2 regions of the Brevundimonas sp. P7753 genome follow, and region 2 is predicted to be linked to the other one. Evidence: riboswitches for the same ligand, from Rfam matches in the RefSeq annotation. Region 2 holds a riboswitch; the other holds the start of a gene.

Region 1 (10,188 bases), on a different contig from region 2:
CGAGGCCGACGCCGCCGTCAAGGGAGCCGCCTGATGAACATGTTCTTCGATCCCCATTTCTGGGACGTCAAAACCAGCGCGGAACTGTGGGTTCTCGTCGGCCTGCTGATCTTCATCGCCATCGTCGTCGCCGTGGGCGTGCCGAAAATGGTCGCCAAGGCGCTGGACGACAAGGCCGCCAAGATCCAGTCGGAACTGGACGAAGCCGCCCGCCTGCGCGCCGAAGCCGAAGCCATGCTGGCCCAGATCCGTCTGGAAAAGGCTGAAGCCGAAGCCCAGGCCGCCGACATGCTGGCGACCGCCGAAGCCGACGCTCGCCGTCTGGAGGCCGAAGCCAAGGTGCGTCTGGAAGAGGCCCTGACCCGTCGCCAGGCCCTGGCCGAGCGCCGTATCGCCCAGGCCGAGGCCCAGGCCACGACCGAGGTCAAGGCCGCCGCCGCTGAACTGGCCGCCAAGGCGGCTCAGGACATCCTGGCCGCCCGCCTGGCCGCCGCCACGACCGACCCCTTGATGGACGCCGCCATCGCCCAGATCGGCGACAAGCTGAACTGATCGCGGTCACAGCGACAACACATCAGGCCCCGCCGGCGACGGCGGGGCCTTTTGCGTTTCAGCGGAGCGCCGCAATCAGTGAGCGGGCGCGCCGTGGATGAAGCCGGCGGCGCGCTTCTCGCGCGCTAGCAGCCGGGCGAAGACATTGCCCATCACCCCGCCGAAGATCATGTGGGTGATCAGCATCCAGCCGAAGGTGCCGAAGCCCGCGCTGCCGGAGAAGGTGCGCGGATCGCCCATCATGGTGATGATCAGCATCATCGCCACCCAGGCCGCCACGGCGAACAGGATGCCCTTGGTCTCAGGCGTGTTGGTGGGCAGCCGGGCATAGATGACCGCAAACAGCGGCCCCATGATCAGCGAACCGATGACGAAATGGATGGCCCAGCCCGCCGCCAGATTGCCGCCCAGTCCGAACATGCGGGCGACGACTTCAGGGAAGGGATCGAAGACCTTGGCGAACAGCAGGTTCACCGCCTCAAGAATGGAAACCGCGACGGTCGCTATGAAGCCGGCGACGATTCCCTGTTTTACGCGTGACATCATGAGAAAAGCGCCTCCCAACGCCATCTGCCTTTTGACTACGCAGGGGGAAGCATACGCCGTTCGGCGCTCAACGGGCTGATCCGCCGTTCACGTTACCGTGTCTTATGAAATGTGGCTTTTTAGCGGAAGAGCTTGCGGAAAAAGCGACGGATGCGCTTTCGGGCGCGGATCAACTGCCGCGACGGACGTTTGCGCAGCACCACCTTCTCGGCGCGCAGGGCCTGCTGCCAGAAGACGGGGGCGATCTCCGGGTTCTTCCGCATCAGGCGGCGGAAGGGATAGACCCACTTCGGCCGAGCGTATTGAGCGCGGATGAACTGCCGCTTGGCCCACCACGAGTTGCGCAGCAGCAGCACCAGGCCCAGGGCGATGACCGGGACGCCGCCCGGACCGGGCAGGGGGGCGATCAGGATGCCCAGGCCGATGATCAGGAAGCCCAGCGCCATCATGCCCAGCCGTTTCGCACGACGCAGCAGTCCAGGCCTCTGACGAGGCCGGCTGTCGGCGCGGAAGGGGATCAGGGCGAGGGTCACAGGCGTCACAGTCGGGGAGGAGGCAGGGGGACAACGCCTCCGCGTGCGGCGCGCTCCTTCCTCGCGGAAGTTCACGCTTAACGTGGCGATGCTGTCACACTCTTCTAGACACGCGCGACAAGGCCGAACCGTGGCGTGGGGGTGAAGCTTTCGTTAGAGGCGCAGAAACGCAAAACGCCGTGTCCCGAAAGACACGGCGCTCTACTTCAGATCGGGTATCGCGAGTCCTACTCGGCGGCGATGTTCGAGCCTTCCGGGGCGGACCAGCGCAGACGCGGCGAACGCGCGGCGCGGGTCTCGTCCAGACGCCGCAGGGGCGCATGGAAGGGCGCGCCCTTGAAGCGGTCGACGTCGCCGGCTTTGGCCGCCTCGGCCAGCAGGCGCATGGCGTTGATGAAACGATCCAGCTCCTGCTTGGATTCCGTCTCGGTCGGCTCGATCAGCATGGCCCCGTGGACGACCAGGGGGAAGTACATGGTCATCGGGTGGAAGCCCTCGTCGATCATCGCCTTGGCGAAGTCGAGCGTGGTGATGTCCGTGCCCTTCAGCCACTCGTCGTCGAACAGGGCTTCGTGCATGCACGGTCCCTCGGGGAAGGCGGCGCTCATCAGGTCCGACAGGCGGGCCTTGATGTAGTTGGCGTTCAGGACGGCGTCCTCGGCCACCTGACGCAGGCCGTCCGAGCCGTGCGACATCATGTAGGACAGGGCGCGCACATACATGCCCATCTGCCCCTGGAAGGCGCACAGGCGGCCAAAGGCCTGGGCCGCCTCGTCTTCCTCACGCTCGACCAGCTTGTAGCCGTCGCCGGTGTTCACGACCCAGGGGGCCGGGGCGAAGGGGGCCAGGGCTTCCGACAGCACGACCGGACCGGCGCCCGGACCGCCGCCGCCGTGGGGCGTCGAGAAGGTCTTGTGCAGGTTGATGTGCATGGCGTCCACGCCCAGGTCGCCCGGGCGCACCCGGCCGACGATGGCGTTGAAGTTGGCGCCGTCGCAATAGAAGTAGGCGCCCGCTTCGTGGGTCAGGCGGCTGATCTCCAGGATGTCGCGCTCGAACAGGCCGCAGGTGTTCGGGTTGGTGACCATGATGGCCGCCACGTCCGGACCCAGCTTGGACGCCAGGTCGGCCACGTCCACGCGGCCGTCGTCGGTCTGGGCGACCTCGACCACCGAATAGCCGACGAAGGCGGCGGTGGCCGGGTTGGTGCCGTGGGCCGAGGTCGGGACCAGGACCTTGCGGCGCTGCTCATGCTCGCCCTTGGCTTCGTGGGCGGCGCGGATGGCCATCAGACCGCACAGCTCGCCGTGCGCGCCCGCCTTGGGCGACAGGGCGACGGCAGGCATCCCCGTCAGCGTCGTCAGCCAATGGGCCAGCTGGTCCATCAGCTCCAGCGCGCCCTGAACCGTCGATTGCGGCTGCAGCGGGTGGATGTCCGAGAAGCCCGGCAGACGCGCCATCTTCTCGTTCAGGCGCGGGTTGTGCTTCATCGTGCACGAACCCAGCGGATAGATGGCCAGGTCGATGGCGTGGTTCTTCTGCGACAGGCGCACATAGTGGCGCATCGTCTCAGGCTCGGAGAGACCCGGCAGACCAATAGGATCGCGGCGGACCAGATCACCGAGGTCCGAGCCGTCAGTCTTGGGCTTGGGCAGGTCGACCCCGGTCTTGCCCCAGCCTTCGCCTTCAAAGATCAGGTGCTCGTCCTGCAACAGGCCGCGCGCGCCCGTCAGGGTCGGGTGCTTGTAGTCGTTGTCCGGCAGGGCGTTCGGGGCGGTCGGACGGCCGACAGTGTTCATCGTGCTCATGGTTCCAAACTCCCTTTAGGCGGCCAGGACCTTGGCGAGCGCACCCGCCAGGATCTTGATGTCGGCGTCCAGCGTGGTCTCGGTCGCGGCGACCAGCAGGACATCGTCCAGACCCGCTTCCGGGGCCAGACGGCTGTAGGGCACGCCGGCCAGGACGCCGTTGTCGGCCAGGGTCTGCACCACGTCAGCGGCGTTCTTGGGCAGCTTGACCGCGAACTCGTTGAAGAAGCGCGGGGTCAGGACCTCGACGCCGGGAATGGCGGCCAGGGCGTCGCGCGTGGCGACGGCCTTTTCGTGGTTGAGCAGGGCCATCTGGCGCAGGCCCGTCTCGCCCAGCAGGCTCATGTGAATGGTGAAGGCCAAGCAGCACAGGCCCGAGTTGGTGCAGATGTTCGACGTGGCCTTGTCGCGGCGGATGTGCTGCTCGCGCGTGGACAGGGTCAGGACGAAGCCGCGACGGCCGTCGGCGTCGACGGTTTCACCGCAGTAACGGCCGGGCGTCTGGCGCAGCAGCTTCTCGCGCGTGGCGAACAGGCCGATGTAGGGGCCGCCGAAGTTCAGGGCGTTGCCGATCGACTGGCCTTCGGCCGCGACGATGTCGGCGCCCATTTCGCCAGGCGACTTCAGCAGGCCCATCGACACGGCTTCCGTGACCACGACGATCAGCAGGGCGCCGGCGGCGTGAGCGGCCTCGGCGATCTTGGTGACGTCGGTGGCGGTGCCGAAGACGTTGGGGGTCTGGACGACGACGCAGGCCGTGTCCTTGTCGATGGCGGCGATGACGGCGTCTTCGGCGTCAACCGCAGCGGTCAGGGCCTGGGTCTCGACGCCGACGGCGTGGACGACGGTTTCGGTGGCCTTGACGTAGTGGGGATGCACGCCGCCCGAGATGACGGCCTTGTTGCGGCGGGTCACGCGGGTGGCCATCAGCACGCCCTCGGCCATGGCGGTCGAACCGTCATAGAGCGAGGCGTTGGCGACCTCCATGCCGGTCAGGTTCGCGACCTGGGTCTGGAACTCGTACAGGTACTGCAGGGTCCCTTGCGCGATTTCCGGCTGGTAGGGGGTGTAGCTGGTCAGGAACTCCGACCGCTGGATCACGTGATCGACCGTGGCCGGGACGTGGTGCTTGTAGGCGCCGGCGCCGCAGAAGAAGGGGACGGTCGAGGCCGTGGCGTTCTTGCCCGCCATGGCCGAGAGGGCGCGTTCGACCTCCAGCTCGCCCGCCACGCGGGGCAGGTCGACAAAGCCGTCGCGGCGCGCGGCCTGCGGCACGTCGATGAACAGGTCGTCGATGGATTTGACGCCGATGGCGGCCAGCATGGCCTCACGGTCGTCGGGCGTCAGGGGGAGGTAGCGCATTCGTTTATTCCGCTCATCCCCGCGGAAGCGGGGACCCAGGTTTAAGCTTCAAACACCGCTGCTTGATCCCAAAGAACTGGGTCCCCGCTTCCGCGAGGCTGAGCGGAGAAGGCGGGAGCCTTAGAGGGTGGCGAGGAAGGCGTCGTAGGCGGCCTGATCCATCAGGGCTTCGACCTGCGAAGCGTCCGAAATCTTGATCTTGGCGAACCAGCCTTCGCCTTCGGGATCGGCGTTGACGGTTTCCGGAGCCGAGGCCAGGGCGGCGTTGCCCTCGACCACTTCGCCCGAGACGGGGGCGTAGACGTCCGAAGCGGCCTTGACGCTTTCGACCACGGCGAAGCTGTCGCCCTGGTTGAAGCTCTTGCCGGCTTCCGGCGTCTCGACGAACACCACGTCGCCCAGGGCGTCAGCCGCGTGCTTGGAGATGCCGACCGTGGCGACGTCGCCGTCGAGGCGAACCCACTCGTGATCTTTGGTGAAGCGCATGTGTCTGATCTCTCAGGCTTTAGGTTTGCGATAATAGCGGGTGGCCACGAAGGGGGTGGCGACGACTTCGGCGGCGGCGGGTTTGCCGCGCACGATGACTTTCAGCTCCGTTCCCAGTTCGGCGAAGGCCGGCGGGGCGTAGCCCATGGCGATGTTGCGGCCCAGGGTCGGCGAGGGGCCGCCCGAGGTGATGACGCCGATGACGTTTCCGTCCATGTCGGCGATCTCGGCGCCTTCACGGGCCGGAGCGCCTTCCTTGACGTGCAGGGCGATGCGCACGCGCGACGGGCCGTCGGCCAGTTCCTTGAGGATGCGCTCGGCGCCGTTGAAGTCGGCGGCTTCCTTGCGCGACTTGGACAGGGCGAAGGTCAGGGCGGCCTCGACCGGGCTGGTCGTGGCGTCCACGTCGTGGCCGTGCAGCGGCAGGCCGGCTTCCAGACGCAAGGAGTCGCGAGCGCCCAGGCCGATCGGCTTCACGCGGGCGTCTTCCAGAATCGTGTTCCAGACGCGCTCGGCGTCGGCGTTCGGCACCGAAATCTCATAGCCGTCTTCGCCAGTGTAGCCCGAGCGCGAGACGAAGCAGTCGACGCCGAACAGCATCAGGCGGGCCGAATCCATGAAGCCCATCTCGGCCAGAGCGGGTTCGTGCTTGGCCATGACCTCGGCGGCTTCCGGCCCCTGGATAGCCAGCAGGGCGCGGTCGTCCAGGAGGGTCAGCTTGGCGTCGCCCGCCAGATTGGCGTTCAGGAAGGCGAAGTCGGCGTCCTTGTTGCCGGCGTTGACCACGACATAGAGGCCGTCATGGTCGGGCTTGCCCGCCATCAGGTCGTCCATGATGCCGCCCTCGGCGTTCAGCAGCAGGGAATACTTTTGCTTGCCGGCCTTCAGGATTTCATAGTCGCCAGGGACGAAGCGCTGGAACTGCGCAATCGCGTCGGCGCCGGTGATCTTGGCCTGGCCCATGTGCGAGACGTCGAACAGGCCGGCGTGTTCGCGGGTCCAGCGGTGCTCGGCCAGGACGCCTTCGTACTGGACCGGCATGTCATAGCCGCCGAAGCCGACCATGCGGGCGCCCAGGGCGCGATGCGCCGCGTTGAGGGGGGTGGTCTTCAGGGCCTGGTCGCTCATCGAGCATCCTCCGGTCGCGGGTTGCGGCGATAGCTTCGCCGTCGTCGCGCCCCCGCTGTCCTGAAGCCTGAGAGATTCCGACTGTCGCCCAGGTGGCGAACAGCCTTGCTCCGTCGGCGCGCCCATGAATCCCGGGAAGGGGGGGCGACTTTCCAGCGTCCGTGCGCCCTCGCGGTCCTTTTGCCTGAGCGTTTCCGGGGCGGTTGCGCCTTCGGCCCCGACAGCCGTTACACGACCGCCGATCTCTCCCGCGAGAGCGCTCGACCTAAGGCCCCGACTCCGGGCCGAAGTCAAGCGGCGCCGGACTTGCCGTGTACGATCCGAAAGGCCATGAGGAGCCGAACTGCTCTCGTGACAGGATTGAAGGCCGCCATGACCGCCCGTACCGACCTCGCCGCCCACCTGGCCTCCCTCGCTCTGCCGCAGGCTCTGAGCCAGACTCTGACGGCCGCCGCCGCCGCCTGTGTCGAGATCCGCAAGATCGTCTCGGGTGGGGCCCTGGTCGGGGCCCTGGGCGCATCCGGCGTCGTCAACGTCCAGGACGAGGAGCAAAAGAAGCTCGACGTTATTTCCAATGACGTCCTGACGGACATGCTGCTGGCCTGCCCGGCCGTGGCGGGCGTGGCGTCGGAAGAAATGGACACGGTCCAGCCGGCGGCTAACCCGGCGGGCGAATACCTGGTCCTGTTCGACCCGCTGGACGGCTCGTCCAACATCGACATCAACGCCCCCGTCGGCACCATCGTCTCGGTGCTGAAGGCGCCCTCGGCGACGCCGACCGAGGCCGACTTCCTGCAGTCCGGCCGTCATCAGGTGGCGGCGCTCTATGCCGTCTATGGCGGCCAGACCATGCTGGTGCTGACCACGGGCCAGGGCGTGGCTGGCTTCACCCTGTCGCATGACGGCCAGTGGCTGATGACGCACGAGCGGATCACGGTCCCGGCGGACACCAAGGAGTTCGCCATCAACATGTCGAACCAGCGCCACTGGGCCGAGAGCGTGCAGCGCTACATCGACGGCTGTCTGCAGGGCGCGGACGGCCCTCGGGGCAAGAATTTCAACATGCGCTGGGTCGCCGCCATGGTGGCCGACGTGCACCGCATCCTGATGCGCGGCGGCGTCTTCCTCTATCCGTGGGACAAGCGCGAACCCAACAAGCCCGGCAAGCTGCGCCTGATGTATGAGGGCAACCCCATGGCCTTCCTGATCGAACAGGCGGGCGGCAAGGCGACGACGGACGGCAAGCAGGCCATTCTGGACGTGCCCCCGACCGAACTGCACCAGCGCATCCCTGTGGCCCTCGGCTCGGCCAACGAGGTCGATCAGATCGCGGCGGCCTGAGCCATGAAGCTGCGCTCTACAGACGCCCTTCTGGTCATCGACGCCCAGAACGACTTCTGCGAGGGCGGCGCCCTGGCGGTGCAGGGCGGGGTGGGGATCATGCCCCTGATGAACCGACTGGCCGAGCGTTTCGACACCGTGATCGCCACCCAGGATTGGCACACGCCGGACCAGATCAGCTTCGCTTCCAACCACGACGGGGCGACGCCCTTCACCGAGATCGAGGTCGCCTACGGCCCGCAGATGCTGTGGCCGGATCATTGCCTGCAAGGCTCAAGCGGCGCGGACTTCCATCCGAACGTCGCGCCTGCGGTTCAAAAGGCTCTGGCCGTGGTCCGCAAGGGCTACAATCCTGCGGTCGACTCCTATTCCGGCTTCTTTGAGAACGACCATCGCACCCCCACGGGTCTGGCGGGCCTGCTGCGTGACCGGGGCGTGACGCGCGTCTTCCTGTGCGGTCTGGCCTACGACTACTGCGTCCGCTTCACCGCCGAAGACGCGGTGCGCGAAGGCTTTGAGGTCGTGGTGATCAAGGACGCCTGCCGGGCGATCGCGCCAGAGACGGCGACTGCGGCCAAGGCGAGCTTTGAGGCGCTGGGTGTGGTGGAGATCGAGGCGGCGCTGCTGCTGGTCTAAACCCCCACCCTTTTTCGTCATCCCCCGGTCTCGCGCCGCTGCGCGGCTTGCCGGAGGATGACGAACGGAAGGTCAGTGCGCCGCCGCGTAAGCCTCGACCTCAGCGATCCGCGCCGCCTTGTCGGGCGCGCTCAGGAAGCTGCCTTCGAAGCTGTTCTTCGCCAGCAGCACCACCTGTTCACGAGTCAGGCCCACGGCCTTGGCCAACTGGATGTAGTTGGCGTTCACATAGCCGCCGAAATAGGAGGGGTCGTCCGAGTTCAGGGTGACGTGCAGGCCGCGGCGCAGCATCTCGGGGACCGGGTGGTCCTTCAGGTCCTTGACCACGCACAGCTTCAGGTTCGACAGGGGGCAGACCGTCAGGGTCATCTGCTCGGCGGCCAAGCGCGCGATCAGGCCCTCGTCCTCCATCGAGCGGTTGCCGTGGTCCATGCGGTCGATGTGCAGCAGGTCCAGGGCCTCATGCACATAGGCGGGCGGGCCTTCCTCGCCGGCGTGGGCGCACAGCTTCAGCCCCAGGTCGCGGGCGGCGGCGAAGACGCGCTGGAACTTGGCGGGCGGGTGGCCGACCTCGGACGAATCCAGCCCGACGCCGATGAAGTGATGCAGATAGGGCTTGGCCATTTCCAGCGTGGCGAAGGCCTCGTCTTCGGACAGGTGGCGCAGGAAGCTGAGGATCAGGCCGCTGGTCACACCCAATTCGGCCTGGGCGCGGTCCATCCCTGCGATCAGGCCCTCGACCACCACGCCGAACGGCACGCCCCGGTCGGTGTGAGTTTGCGGGTCGAAGAAGATCTCGGCGTGGCGCACATTGTCGGCGGCGGCCCGCTGGAAATAGGCGAAGGCCAGATCCTCGAAATCCTTGCGCGTCAGCAGCACGGCGGCGCCCGCATAGTAGATGTCGAGGAAGTCCTGAAGGTTGGAGAAGTCATAGGCCGCGCGCACGGCCTCGACGCTGTCATAGGGGATGGCGACGCCGTTGCGCTGCGCCAGTTCGAACATCAGTTCCGGCTCGAGCGAGCCCTCGATGTGCAGGTGCAGTTCGGCCTTGGGCAGGCCGGCGATGAAGGAGTCGAGGGACATGGGGGAGGGCTCCGTAGCGTGGCTCCGACCTTAGCGAAGCCACGCCTCCCCGTCATCCCGGCCAAGTCTCGCGGAGCGAGGCGCTGAGCCGGGAGCGCCCAAGACGGGACATTCAAAGGGTCGGGCTTCCGGCGGTCCCGGATCGGCCCTGCGGGCCGTCCGGGATGACGTCGGTTGGGAGCCTACATCCGCTCGGGCGTCTCTATCCCCAGCAGCTCCAGCGCCGTCTCCAACTGGTGCAGGCTGGCGGCGGCCAGGGCCAGGCGCGAGCCCTTGGTGGCGGCGTCCGGCGCGACCAGGATCGGGCAGGCGGCGTAGAATTTCGAGAAGCTCTGCGCCAGGCGATAGGCGTGTTCGGCGATCAGGTTGGGCGCCCGCTTGTCGTACGCGTCCGCCGTGGCCGCGTCGAAGGCGTCCAGCGTCAGGGCCAGGTCGCGCTCGGCCGCTTCCTCGATGAGGATGGGGGCGATCTCGACGCCCTGCTCCGCCGCCTTGCGCAGCAGGGATTTCACCCGCACGGCCTGATACAGCAGATAGGGGCCGGTCTTGCCCTCGAAGCTCATGAAGCGGTCGAGGTCGAAGACGTAGCTGGTGGTGCGGTTGTTGGACAGGTCGGCGAATTTCAGCGCGGCCACCGCCACCTTGCGGGCGATATCCTCGAACTCTTCGGTCGGCAGGTCGTCGCCCAGCTTGGCTTCGTGCAGACGCTCGCG
Region 2 (10,188 bases):
TCGGGGTCGTCGAGCCGCGCCCGCGAAGGGCTGTCAGGATTTCAAAGCCGTCAATGTCAGGTAGGCCGATGTCCAGAATCAGGGCGTCGAAATCGCCGACGGCCTCGAGCATCAGGGCCTCTTCACCCAGATGAGTGCAGCGGGTCTGCATCCCGGCGCCGCGAAGGCTGGCGGTCAGGGAGTGTTGCAGCGCCTTGTCATCTTCAACGACGAGGACTCTCATGGCGTCGGGAATCGTCCGGGCGGGGGCGGGGGATGAGAGGGCATACCGTGACCATAGCGGGAAACCAGCGACGGTGAAGATGGCCTGGCTGTTGAAGGGGGTGATGGCGGGGCTTTGCCTGCTGGCGGGCTGCGGCGAGTCGCTGGACGGCGCGACGTCGGCGAGTGTGCGACGGGCGGCGCAAAAGGAAGGCGAGCTGACAATCTACGCCAATACCAGCCTGATGGAGCCTCTGATCGAGGACTTCCGTCGCCGATACCCGGACATCACCGTCAGGGTGGAGGACATGAACTCCACTCTCATCGCCGAACGGGTGGTGGCCGAGACGCAGGATGATCGGCCCAAGGCGGATCTGGTCTGGAGTTCAGCCATGGATCTACAGATCAAGTTGATCAACGACGGCTATGCTCAAGCCTATCGCTCGCCGCATCGGCGGGCCATGCCCGACGGGTCCGTGTGGCGCGATCAGGGATTCGGCATCACCGCTGAACCGATTGTCTTCGCCTATAATCGCCGCTTGCTGCCGGCGGACGCCGTGCCCGGGAGCCATGCTGAACTGCTGCGTCTGCTGGAAGCCCGACCCGAGCTTTTCGCCGGACGAACGACTGTCTACGACGCTGAACGCAGCGGGGTGGCGCTGATGCATCTGTCGGCGGACGTGCAGATCTATCCGGATGCGTGGCGATTGATGGAGGCCCTGGGCCGCAGTCGTCCGCGGCTGGACACGTCGGGTCAGCGGATGATGGGGCAACTCGCCTCGGGCAAGATGGTGCTGGCCTATAATATGAACCAGTCTTTCGGAGAGAGCTGGGCGTTGCGCCATCCCGATGTGGCGCTGGTTACGCCCTCCGATTATCACCTGTCGGTATCCCGAGTGGCCTTCATTCCGCGTGCGGCGCCGCATCCGAATTCGGCGAGGCTGTTCCTCGATTATCTGCTTTCGCGAGAAGGGCAGAGAGGCATTGCTGTTCTCGGCATACGGCCTGTGCGCGACGACATCGGGGATACGGTGCGATCGACTTCGCCGGGCGCCCGGCCCATTCGCGTGGGGCCTGGGCTTCTGGCCAATCTGGATCGCGTGCGTCGCGAACGTCTGCTTGACCGCTGGAAACTGGCCATGGGGGATGCGCCGCGCGCGCCGGCTGATCCAAAAGCGCCCTGATCCGGCCTTACCTGTGGATAAGTTTCCACCCCTCCGTTCGCCCCATTTCTGTCACCGCGCCGTCACGGTGTGGTCGCTGACGGTCAAGATCCGCGGATTGACGGGTCGCGCTCAGTTCGAGCGGTCGTAAATCGTCGGTATTTTCTAAAATGTGCAATTATTTTGCGCAAATGAGCCATTTGACAGCGACGTGTGGTCCGATCTTACTGGATATGCAGCGCGGGAGAGTTCGATCTCGCATCGACGCCGAAGGCGCAACCGCCCCGGAAACGCTCAGGCAAACGGACCGTGCTGCAGGATGAACGCTGGAGAGAAGGGCGCACCCGCCGGGGGCGCGTCCTCGCCGAAGAAGCAAGGACCCGCCGGTCCGAAACTCTCAGGCCCGATGACAGCGGGGGCTATCAAACGACGCCGTCAGAGCGTCAGTCACCGGGCTTCCCTGGGGAGGGGCGCCGTCGTCGCATGAGTAGGATTTGTCTTGTCTAGATTTCATCTCCATCTGACCGGCTGCTGTAGCGCCATGGCCCTGCTGGCATGCGCCGGCGGCGCAATCGCCCAGTCGCAGGACGAAGAGCCCGCGGGCAGCCCCACCACCATCGACGAAATCGTCGTCACCGCATCGCGTATCGATCGCGCCGGCTTCACGGCCCCGACCCCGACCGTGCGCCTGACGGCGGAAGACCTGTCGGTCGGCGCGCGCCTGAACGTGGCGGCGGCCCTGAACGACATGCCGCAGTTCCGGGCCACCCAGTCGGCCCAGACCACCAGCACCAACACAGGGGCGGGCGGTGCGCCGGTTGACCTGCGCGGCCTGGGCGTCAGCCGCACCCTGGTACTGATCGACGGTCGCCGTGTCTCGAGCGAGAACGACCTGAACTCGATCCCGACCGTGCTGATCAAGAGCGCTGATGTTGTCACGGGCGGCGCCTCGGCAGCCTGGGGTTCGGGCGCCGTGGCCGGTGTGGTCAACGTCTCGCTGGACCGCAAGTTCGAAGGCGGCAAGCTGGGCGCCGAGTACGGCGTCTCTTCCTATGACGACGCTGAGCAGGTCCGCTTTGAAGGGGCCTATGGCCGCAGCATTCTGGATGGTCGCGGTCACGTGGTGATCGGCGGCGAGTACCTGGACAACGAGGGTGTCATCCCGCGCGCCTCGCGTCCCAATGTCGGTCGTTGGTCGCAAGTTTCGACCGGCGACGGCACGGGTAACTTCGTCAATGTGCCGGATGTCGGCTTCTCGAACGCAGCCTATGGCGGCCTGATCATGTCGGGCGTGCTCAAGGGCAAGGCCTTCAACCCGGACGGTTCGCTGCGCGACTTTGACTATGGCAAGGTTGTCGGCACCTCGAGCGTTGGCGGCGAAGGTCCGTCCAACGACGACATCAGCCCGCTGGTGACGCCGCAGCAGCGCTACGCCGCCCTGGCCAGCTTTACCTATGACATCCAGGACAACCTGCGCTTCACCGCAGACGTGCGCCACTCGAAAATGTGGAACACCTATACCTGGTTCGGCGATCACGACCGCGGCAACCTGGTGGTCAAGCGTGATAACGCCTTCCTGCCGAGCGCCGTGGGCGCGGCCATGGATGCGGCGGGCGAAACAACCCTGACGATGGGTCGTTTCAACTCAGACATCAACTTCCCCACCATCGACTTCGAGCGGGTCACGACCCAGGCCACTCTGGCTCTGGACGGCGAGCTCGGCAGCCAATGGCGCTGGGGCGCCTATTACAGCCACGGTGAGTTCAACAACGACATCGACACCCCGGGCTTCATTTTGAAGAATGAGTGGGCCAAGGCCGTGGACTCGGTGATCAACCCGGCCACGGGCCAGGCGATCTGTCGCGACGCCCTGACCAATCCGAACAGCACCTGCGTGCCGATCAACCTGTTCGGCCTGGGCGCCCCGTCGCAGGCTGCTGTTGACTATGTCACCGGCACGCCGATGCAGCGGTCGACGACCAAGCTGGACACTGTAGGCTTCAGTATGCGCGGCGAGCCCTTCAGCCTGCCGGCCGGTGATGTCTCTGTCGCTTTCGGTGTCGAGGCTCGCAAGGAATCCATCGACCAGACCGTGGGTGAACTGGACGCCGCCAAGGCTTTCCGTTCGTTCAGCTTCTCGGCCATGTCCGGCGAGTTTGCGGTCAAGGAAGCGTTCGCAGAAGTCCTGCTGCCGCTGGTCAAGGATGTGCCGGTCTTCAACGACCTGCAGTTCAACGCCGCCGTCCGGGTTTCGGAATATGACACCACCGGATCGATCTGGTCGTGGAAGGTGGGCGCCACCAATGAGTTCTTCCCTGGCTTCCGGGGCCGTATCACCCAGTCGCGTGACATCCGTTCGGCCAACCTGAGCGAGCTCTATACCCAGACCACCACGGGCTACAACAACATCAACGACCCGGTCAAAAACGCCACGGTCTATGTTCTGAACAATGGGGGCGGCAACCCGAACCTGACGCCGGAAACGGCTGACACCCTGACGCTGGGCTTCACCTACTCGCCGCCGTCCGTGCCCGGCCTGAACATGTCGATCGACTATTACAGCATCAAGATCGACGACGTGATCACCACCATCGCGCCGCAGGACCTGGTGACGCGTTGCTCCAACGGCAACAAGGCTCTGTGCGACAAGGTTGAACGTGATGCTGCCGGTGATCTGGTGCGCACCATGTCCACCTTCCTCAATCTGGCCGAGTACCAGACCGATGGCGTTGACGCCGAGGTTTCCTACACCGCGCCGCTGGATCGCTTCTTCGCTGATGCCTCGGGCCGCATCAACCTGCGCATGGTCGGGACCTGGACCAACAGCCTGACCACCAATGATGGCGTGACCGAGATCCAGTATGTGGGCTCGCAGGGCTATGCCTTCGGTCTGGGCGTGCCTGAGCTGCGCCTGAACGCCTCGGCAGGCTGGAAGGGCGAGGTCTTCAGCGCCAACCTGCGCGCTCGCTACATCTCGGATGGTCAATACAACTCGACCATCAAGATCGTGAACAACGAGATCGACGCCTACACCTACTTCGATCTCGGCGTGACGGCCGACCTGTCGCGCTTCGGCGCGGACGGCGTGGAACTCTACGCCAATGCGACCAATCTGTTCGACAAGGATCCGCCGGAGGGTTCGCTCTTCTCGCCCTATTACGATGTGATCGGCCGCTACGTCACGGTTGGAGCACGGTACCGCTTTTAGTTCTGGCGCCGTGTTCCCGTCGCCGGCTCCTCCCCCATCGTTCGCGATATGGAGCCGGCGACACCCTTCCTCTTGATTGAGGGTCTCTTGTGAGAGGGTGTTACCCTATGATTTCTCGCGTTTCCCTGATGGCGCTGAGCCTGGCCCTGTGCGCCGCGCCCGCCGTCGCCGAAATCCCCAAGCCCGCCGCCATCGTCGCCGATGGTTTGCCTGCCGTTCCCGACGACCTGGCGGCGGCCACCTTGCCCTATCTTCAGAGCCGCCGCGCCGCCTTCGTCGGCTGGAACGCGGCCGATCAGTCGATGCTGATCAAGACCCGCTTCGGCGCCACGGACCAGATCCACGTGGTCGGCGCCCCTGGCGGCGCCCGTCGCCAGATCAGCTTTGAGGCCGAGCCGGTCATGGCCGGCGCCCCGTCGCCCTCTGGCGACGTCCTGCTGGTCCAGAAGGACAACGGCGGGGACGAGTTCTATCAACTCTATACGCTCGCCGACGGTCGCCTGACGCGCGTGACCGACGGAAAGAGCCGCAACTGGTTCGGCGCCTGGAGCCCGGACGGCAAGCGTGTCGGCTACGCCTCCTCGCGTCGCAACGGCGCGGACATGGACCTTTATGTCGTCGATCCGCGCGATCCCGCGACCGACCGCCTGGTCGCCCAGGTGTCGGGGGGCGGCTGGAACATCTCTGACTTCTCGGCGGACGGGTCCAGGGCACTGGTGCTGAACCGGATGTCGATCAACCATGCGGCGGTCTATGAGCTGGACATCGCCAGCGGCCGCATGACGCCGCTGACCGATCCCGAGGCCCAGGTTTCCTATGTCGATCCGCAGTATGCGCCGAACGGCGCCGTCTGGGCGGCGTCCAACAAGGGGTCCGACTTCCTGCGTCTGGGCCGCATCGAGGGCGGCGACTTCCGCCCGGTGTCGACCGAGGCCCGCTGGGACGTCAGCGACTACGCCATCGCCCCGGACGGCAGCTTCATCGCCTATGCCGTCAACGAGGCCGGCGCGTCCAAACTGCGTGTTCTGGATATGGCGAGCGGTGTGGTGCGTGCGGTGGACGGCCTGCCCAACGGCGTCATTCCCTACAGCATAGGCGCGACCATCGACATCGCCCCCTGGGGCGCGATCGGTCTCAGCCTGTCGTCCGCGCGTGTGGCGGGCGACGCCTTCTCGATCGATCCCAAGACCCTAGCCGTGACCCAGTGGACGCACAGCGAGACCGGCGGACTGGACCCCTCGATCAACGTCGAGCCAAGCCTGGTCGAGGTGAAGAGTTTTGACGGCGAGACGGTGTCGGGCTTCCTCTATCAGCCGGACGCGACCAAGTTCCCGGGCAAGCGTCCGTTGATCATCGACATCCACGGCGGCCCGGAAGGCCAGACGCGGCCTGACTTCCTCGGCTCGCAGAACTATCTGCTGAACGAACTGGGCGTGGCGATCTTCTTCCCCAACGTGCGCGGTTCGTCGGGCTATGGCACGCGGTTCGTCAACCTCGATAACGGACCGTTCCAGCGCGAAAATTCGGTGAAGGACATCGGCGCCTTCCTCGACAATCTGGAGAAGAACCCCGGCCTGGACGCCGACCGTTTCGCCGTCACCGGCGTCTCGTACGGCGGCTATATGTGTTACGCCACGGCGGTCCACTACAGTGATCGGTTGAAGGGGGCGAACTGCTATGTCGCCATCTCCAACTTCGTGACCTTCCTGGAGAACACCCAGTCCTATCGCCGCGACCTGCGTCGGGTGGAATACGGCGACGAGCGTGATCCGGCTCAACGCGCGCAGCTACAGGCCATCTCGCCGCTGACCAGCGTCGACAAGATCACCATCCCCCTGCTGGTGGCGACGGGCGGAAACGACCCTCGCGTGCCGGCCTCGGAAGCTGATCAGATCGTCGCCGCCGTCCGCGCCAACGGCGGCACGGCCTGGCACCTTCTCGCGCAGAACGAGGGCCACGGTTTCCACAAGAAGGAAAACGAGGACTACTACTTCTGGACCAGTCTGCAGTTCTGGAAACAGACGCTGCTGGCCGACACGCCGCGCTGATCGCGACGCTTTACGGGGGCCGGTAAAACCGGCCCCCTTTTTCTTTCCGAGAATTTGAGATGCGTTTGAACCTCGCCGCCGTGCTGGCGGCGTCCACGATGATGCTTGCCTCTGCCCCCGCCATGGCTGAGCCGGTGGCCACGGATCATCATGTCCATGTCCATTCCCCGGCGATCCTGGACTTCCTGCCCGCCTATTGCAGCAGCCTGGGGAGGATCAGCGCCTGTCCCGAGGTCTTCACCCGACCGCTGACCGTCGATGACCTGCTGACCGACATGGATGCGGCGGGGGTGAGCCGGGCCTTATTGATGTCGACCGCCTATCTGGCCGAGAGCCCGATGATGGTTCCTGCGCGCCATGACGCGCCCGACCTGATCCGGGCGGCCAATGATTTCACGGTCGATCTGGCGCGCCGCCATCCGGACCGACTGAGCGCCTTCGTCAGCGTCAACCCGCTGACGCCGACAGCCCTCCCGGAAATCGCGCGCTGGGCGGATGATCCCTTTGCCGCCGGGGTGAAGCTGCACCTGACCAATTCCGACGTGGATCTGCGCGACCCTGACGACGTGGCGGCGCTGGCTCGGGTCTTCCGCGCGGCGGCGGCAGGGGAGATGACCATCATGATCCATATGCGGACCCGAGCCGAGGACTATGGGGCCAAGGATGTCGGCATCTTCCTTGATCAGGTGCTGCCTCAGGCTCAGGGCGTGCCGGTCATGATCGCCCATTCAGGGGGCTGGGGCGGGTTGGATGACAATACCTGGGCCGCCATGACGGCCTTCGCCGAGGCGCTCGAAGAGCACCCGGAAACGAGCCGGAGCCTGTCCTTCGATCTCGCCCAGGTCTTCGACGCGGAAACCTCGGAGGCTGACCTGCTGCGGCTGGTCGCCTTGATGCGGCGCATCGGGATTGATCGCTTTGTCGCCGGATCAGACTGGCCTTTCTCGGGGCCTCTGAACGCTTATCTGAACAACGTCTTCGCACGCCTGCCGCTGACGCCGGCCGAGGCTGAGCTCATACGGTCGGCGCGCCTCTGATGGGTTAGACGCCACCACGCCGTGACCCCAAACAGAACCGCCAGGACGGCCAGCGTCAGCAGCTCCGGCGCGACCTCGGCGACGCTGGCGCCCGCGGCGTTCAACTTGACGAAGGCCTGGATGGCTGAGGTCGAGGGCGACAGGCGGGCCAGCCAGGCGAGGGGCTGAGGCATCAGGAACAGGGGCCAGGCGGCGCCGCCGAGGAAAAACAGCGGCACCGAGGTTCCGACCAGGATCTGCATGGCGCGCTCATGTCGGTCGAACAGGCTGCCGATCGCCAGACCCAGGGCCGAGACGCTGGCGGCGAAGACCGGCACGGCGAGGATGATCCCGAACAGGTCGCCCATGCGCGGATAGTCCTGAAACCAGAAGACGAAGCCGAAATAGAAGAGGCTGGCGATGCAGCCGATCAGCGTCAGGGCGGCCCACAGGCCGAGGAAGCTGCGGGTCGAAAGCGCCGCCGCCCCGGTCTCGCGCCGCAGACCGGCGAAGAGGGCCGCGCCCAGCAGCAGGGTCTGTTGCAGTATGATGGCGCTGACCGCCGGGACCGCATAGCTGCCGTAGCCGTCCGTCGTGTTGTAGAGCGGGCGCTGCACCACGGTCGGGGCGCGTTCCAGCAGACGCGTCGCCTCGATTACCGGGGTCAGTGTCTGTTCGGCGGCGGCGGCTGCAGCTCCGCCCAGCGCCTTGCCCATGGCCGTGGCACGAACCAGATAGGCGCCGTTCAGATAGAGACCGACCCCCTTGGCGTCGCCGTGGATCAGCGACGACTCGAACCGTTCGGGGATGTGCATGACCGCGTCGACCTCGCCGTTGCGCAGCATTCGTTCGGCCTCGGAAGGCGAGGCGGTGACGACCGAGGCGTCCAGAGCGCGTGTGGCGTTCATTTCCTGAACCAGTCGTCGGCTCAGCGCCGAATGATCCTGATCCACGACGGCGACGGGCAGCTTGACCGGCGTCTGACCCACATAGGCCATCGGGTAGTAGAAGGCGTAGGCGACCACGGCCAAGAGGATGGTGCTGGACAGGGGCCGATGCTTGAAGATGCCGGCGAAGGTCCCGACAAAGGCGCCGCCGAAGCTGCGGGCGGGGAGGTGCAGGCTGAGGTCTTCCGGCTTGGGTGCGCGTCGGGCGCGGCGATGGGCGAGGGGGGCGGACAGGGCGAAGGTCCCGACCGCGACAGCCAGCAGGATCATCAGCGGCCCTATTGATGCGGCGACGTCCGAGCCCAGCACCATCTGTTCGTTCTGCAACCGCAAGTAGTGGGTGAAGGGCAGGATGGCGCTCCACACCTGGGCGAAGGCCGGGCCGTGCAGCAGGGGCAGGGTGCCGTTGGAAAAGGCGATGGCTGAACCGGCATAGACCGCCGTGGCCGAGAAGCTGACATCCATATCGCCGGTCAGGGCGATCAGCAGGGCCGAGATCCCGGCGGTGGCCGCCATCAGGGCGAACAGCCCGCCCAGCAGCATCAGCAGGCTGCCTTCGACGCCCCAGCCGCGCCAGCCGCACAGCCAGGCGACCCAGACCGCGCCCCAAAGGGTGAAAATCAGGACATAGGGGGTCAGCTTGCCCGCCAGCGCCGCCGTCAGCCGCCCGTCCATGCGTGTCGACCAGGCCTTCAGCGAGCCGCCGCGCAATTCTCGGCCCACCCCCATGACGGCGGCGCAGGCCATCAGCAGATGCAGGACGCCGGGCATGATGAGCGCGCCGAGAAAGAGCTCGAAACTGAGCTGCGGATTGCCCAGGATCGTCACCTGAACGGCGGGGGTCTTCAGCCGCGCGGCGGGCACGCCCAGCGCTCGGGCGCGGTCCAGGATCAGGGGAGCGGCGGCGTCGGTCAGGGCCGTGGTCTGGGCCGAGGCGGCGAGCGAACCGACGGTCTGGAAGGCGCCGTTGTAATAGACGATCACGGCATCCGGCTGGCGAAAGGCGTTCTTCTCGGCGTCGCGCGGGATGTAGGCGAGGCTGTAGATCCGGCCCGACCGCATCAGGGGCCATGCGGCCTCCAGATCGGTGGGCTGGGCCACCACGCGCACGCCGGGGCTGGCCTCCATGTTACGGATGGCGGCGCGGCTGAAGGCGGAATGGTCCTGATCGACGACGGCGACTGGGACGTCACGCACCACGCCCTGAAACAGCATGGCCCCGACCACGACCATCAGCACGACCGGCATGACGACCAGCAGGATCAGATCCCAGCGACTGCGGGCCAGATGCGCGATCTCGGCGCGCAGGGCGCGACCGAAGACGCCGCCGGTCGGCGTCGTCACCGGGCGGGCCAGTCGAACAGGACGCTCATGCCGGGACGCAGGCCCTCGACCGGGGCGACGGGCTTGGCGTGGACCTCGAAGCTGCGCACGTCATAGCCGCGCGACTGGCGGGTGGCGCGCCAGGTGGCGAAGTCGCCTTGGGGGCTGATGAAGCTGATGCGGAAGGCCACGGCCTTGCGGTTCAGCGCGGGAATGTCGCCGCGCACCGTGTGGCCGATCTTCAGGCCGTTGAACTGATCCTCGCGCAGATTGAACGCGACC

What was found. Region 2 has a riboswitch for glycine ahead of HX774_RS15395 (TonB-dependent receptor domain-containing protein). Riboswitches for the same ligand answer to the same signal wherever they lie in the genome.
Region 1: linked by a shared signal. The riboswitch ahead of gcvT (glycine cleavage system aminomethyltransferase GcvT) and the one ahead of HX774_RS15395 (TonB-dependent receptor domain-containing protein) in region 2 are both predicted to bind glycine.

Annotation. Positions count from the first base shown of each region.
Region 1 covers NZ_JACARP010000034.1:5,196-15,383, forward strand. The annotation lists gene HX774_RS08220 (hypothetical protein) at 1-34, shown strand, start outside; gene HX774_RS08225 (F0F1 ATP synthase subunit B) at 34-552, shown strand; gene HX774_RS08230 (DUF6789 family protein) at 628-1,098, opposite strand; gene HX774_RS08235 (PGPGW domain-containing protein) at 1,218-1,631, opposite strand; gene gcvPB (aminomethyl-transferring glycine dehydrogenase subunit GcvPB) at 1,859-3,439, opposite strand; gene gcvPA (aminomethyl-transferring glycine dehydrogenase subunit GcvPA) at 3,455-4,801, opposite strand; gene gcvH (glycine cleavage system protein GcvH) at 4,922-5,287, opposite strand; gene gcvT (glycine cleavage system aminomethyltransferase GcvT) at 5,300-6,415, opposite strand; glycine riboswitch at 6,578-6,676, opposite strand; gene HX774_RS08260 (class 1 fructose-bisphosphatase) at 6,788-7,756, shown strand; gene pncA (bifunctional nicotinamidase/pyrazinamidase) at 7,760-8,392, shown strand; gene HX774_RS08270 (adenosine deaminase) at 8,465-9,475, opposite strand; gene argS (arginine--tRNA ligase) at 9,658-10,188, opposite strand, start outside.
Region 2 covers NZ_JACARP010000086.1:58,133-68,320, reverse strand. The annotation lists gene HX774_RS15405 (response regulator transcription factor) at 1-223, opposite strand, end outside; gene HX774_RS15400 (ABC transporter substrate-binding protein) at 222-1,385, shown strand; glycine riboswitch at 1,596-1,684, shown strand; gene HX774_RS15395 (TonB-dependent receptor domain-containing protein) at 1,864-4,572, shown strand; gene HX774_RS15390 (prolyl oligopeptidase family serine peptidase) at 4,680-6,620, shown strand; gene HX774_RS15385 (amidohydrolase family protein) at 6,680-7,657, shown strand; gene HX774_RS15380 (ABC transporter permease) at 7,582-9,927, opposite strand; gene HX774_RS15375 (HlyD family secretion protein) at 9,924-10,188, opposite strand, start outside.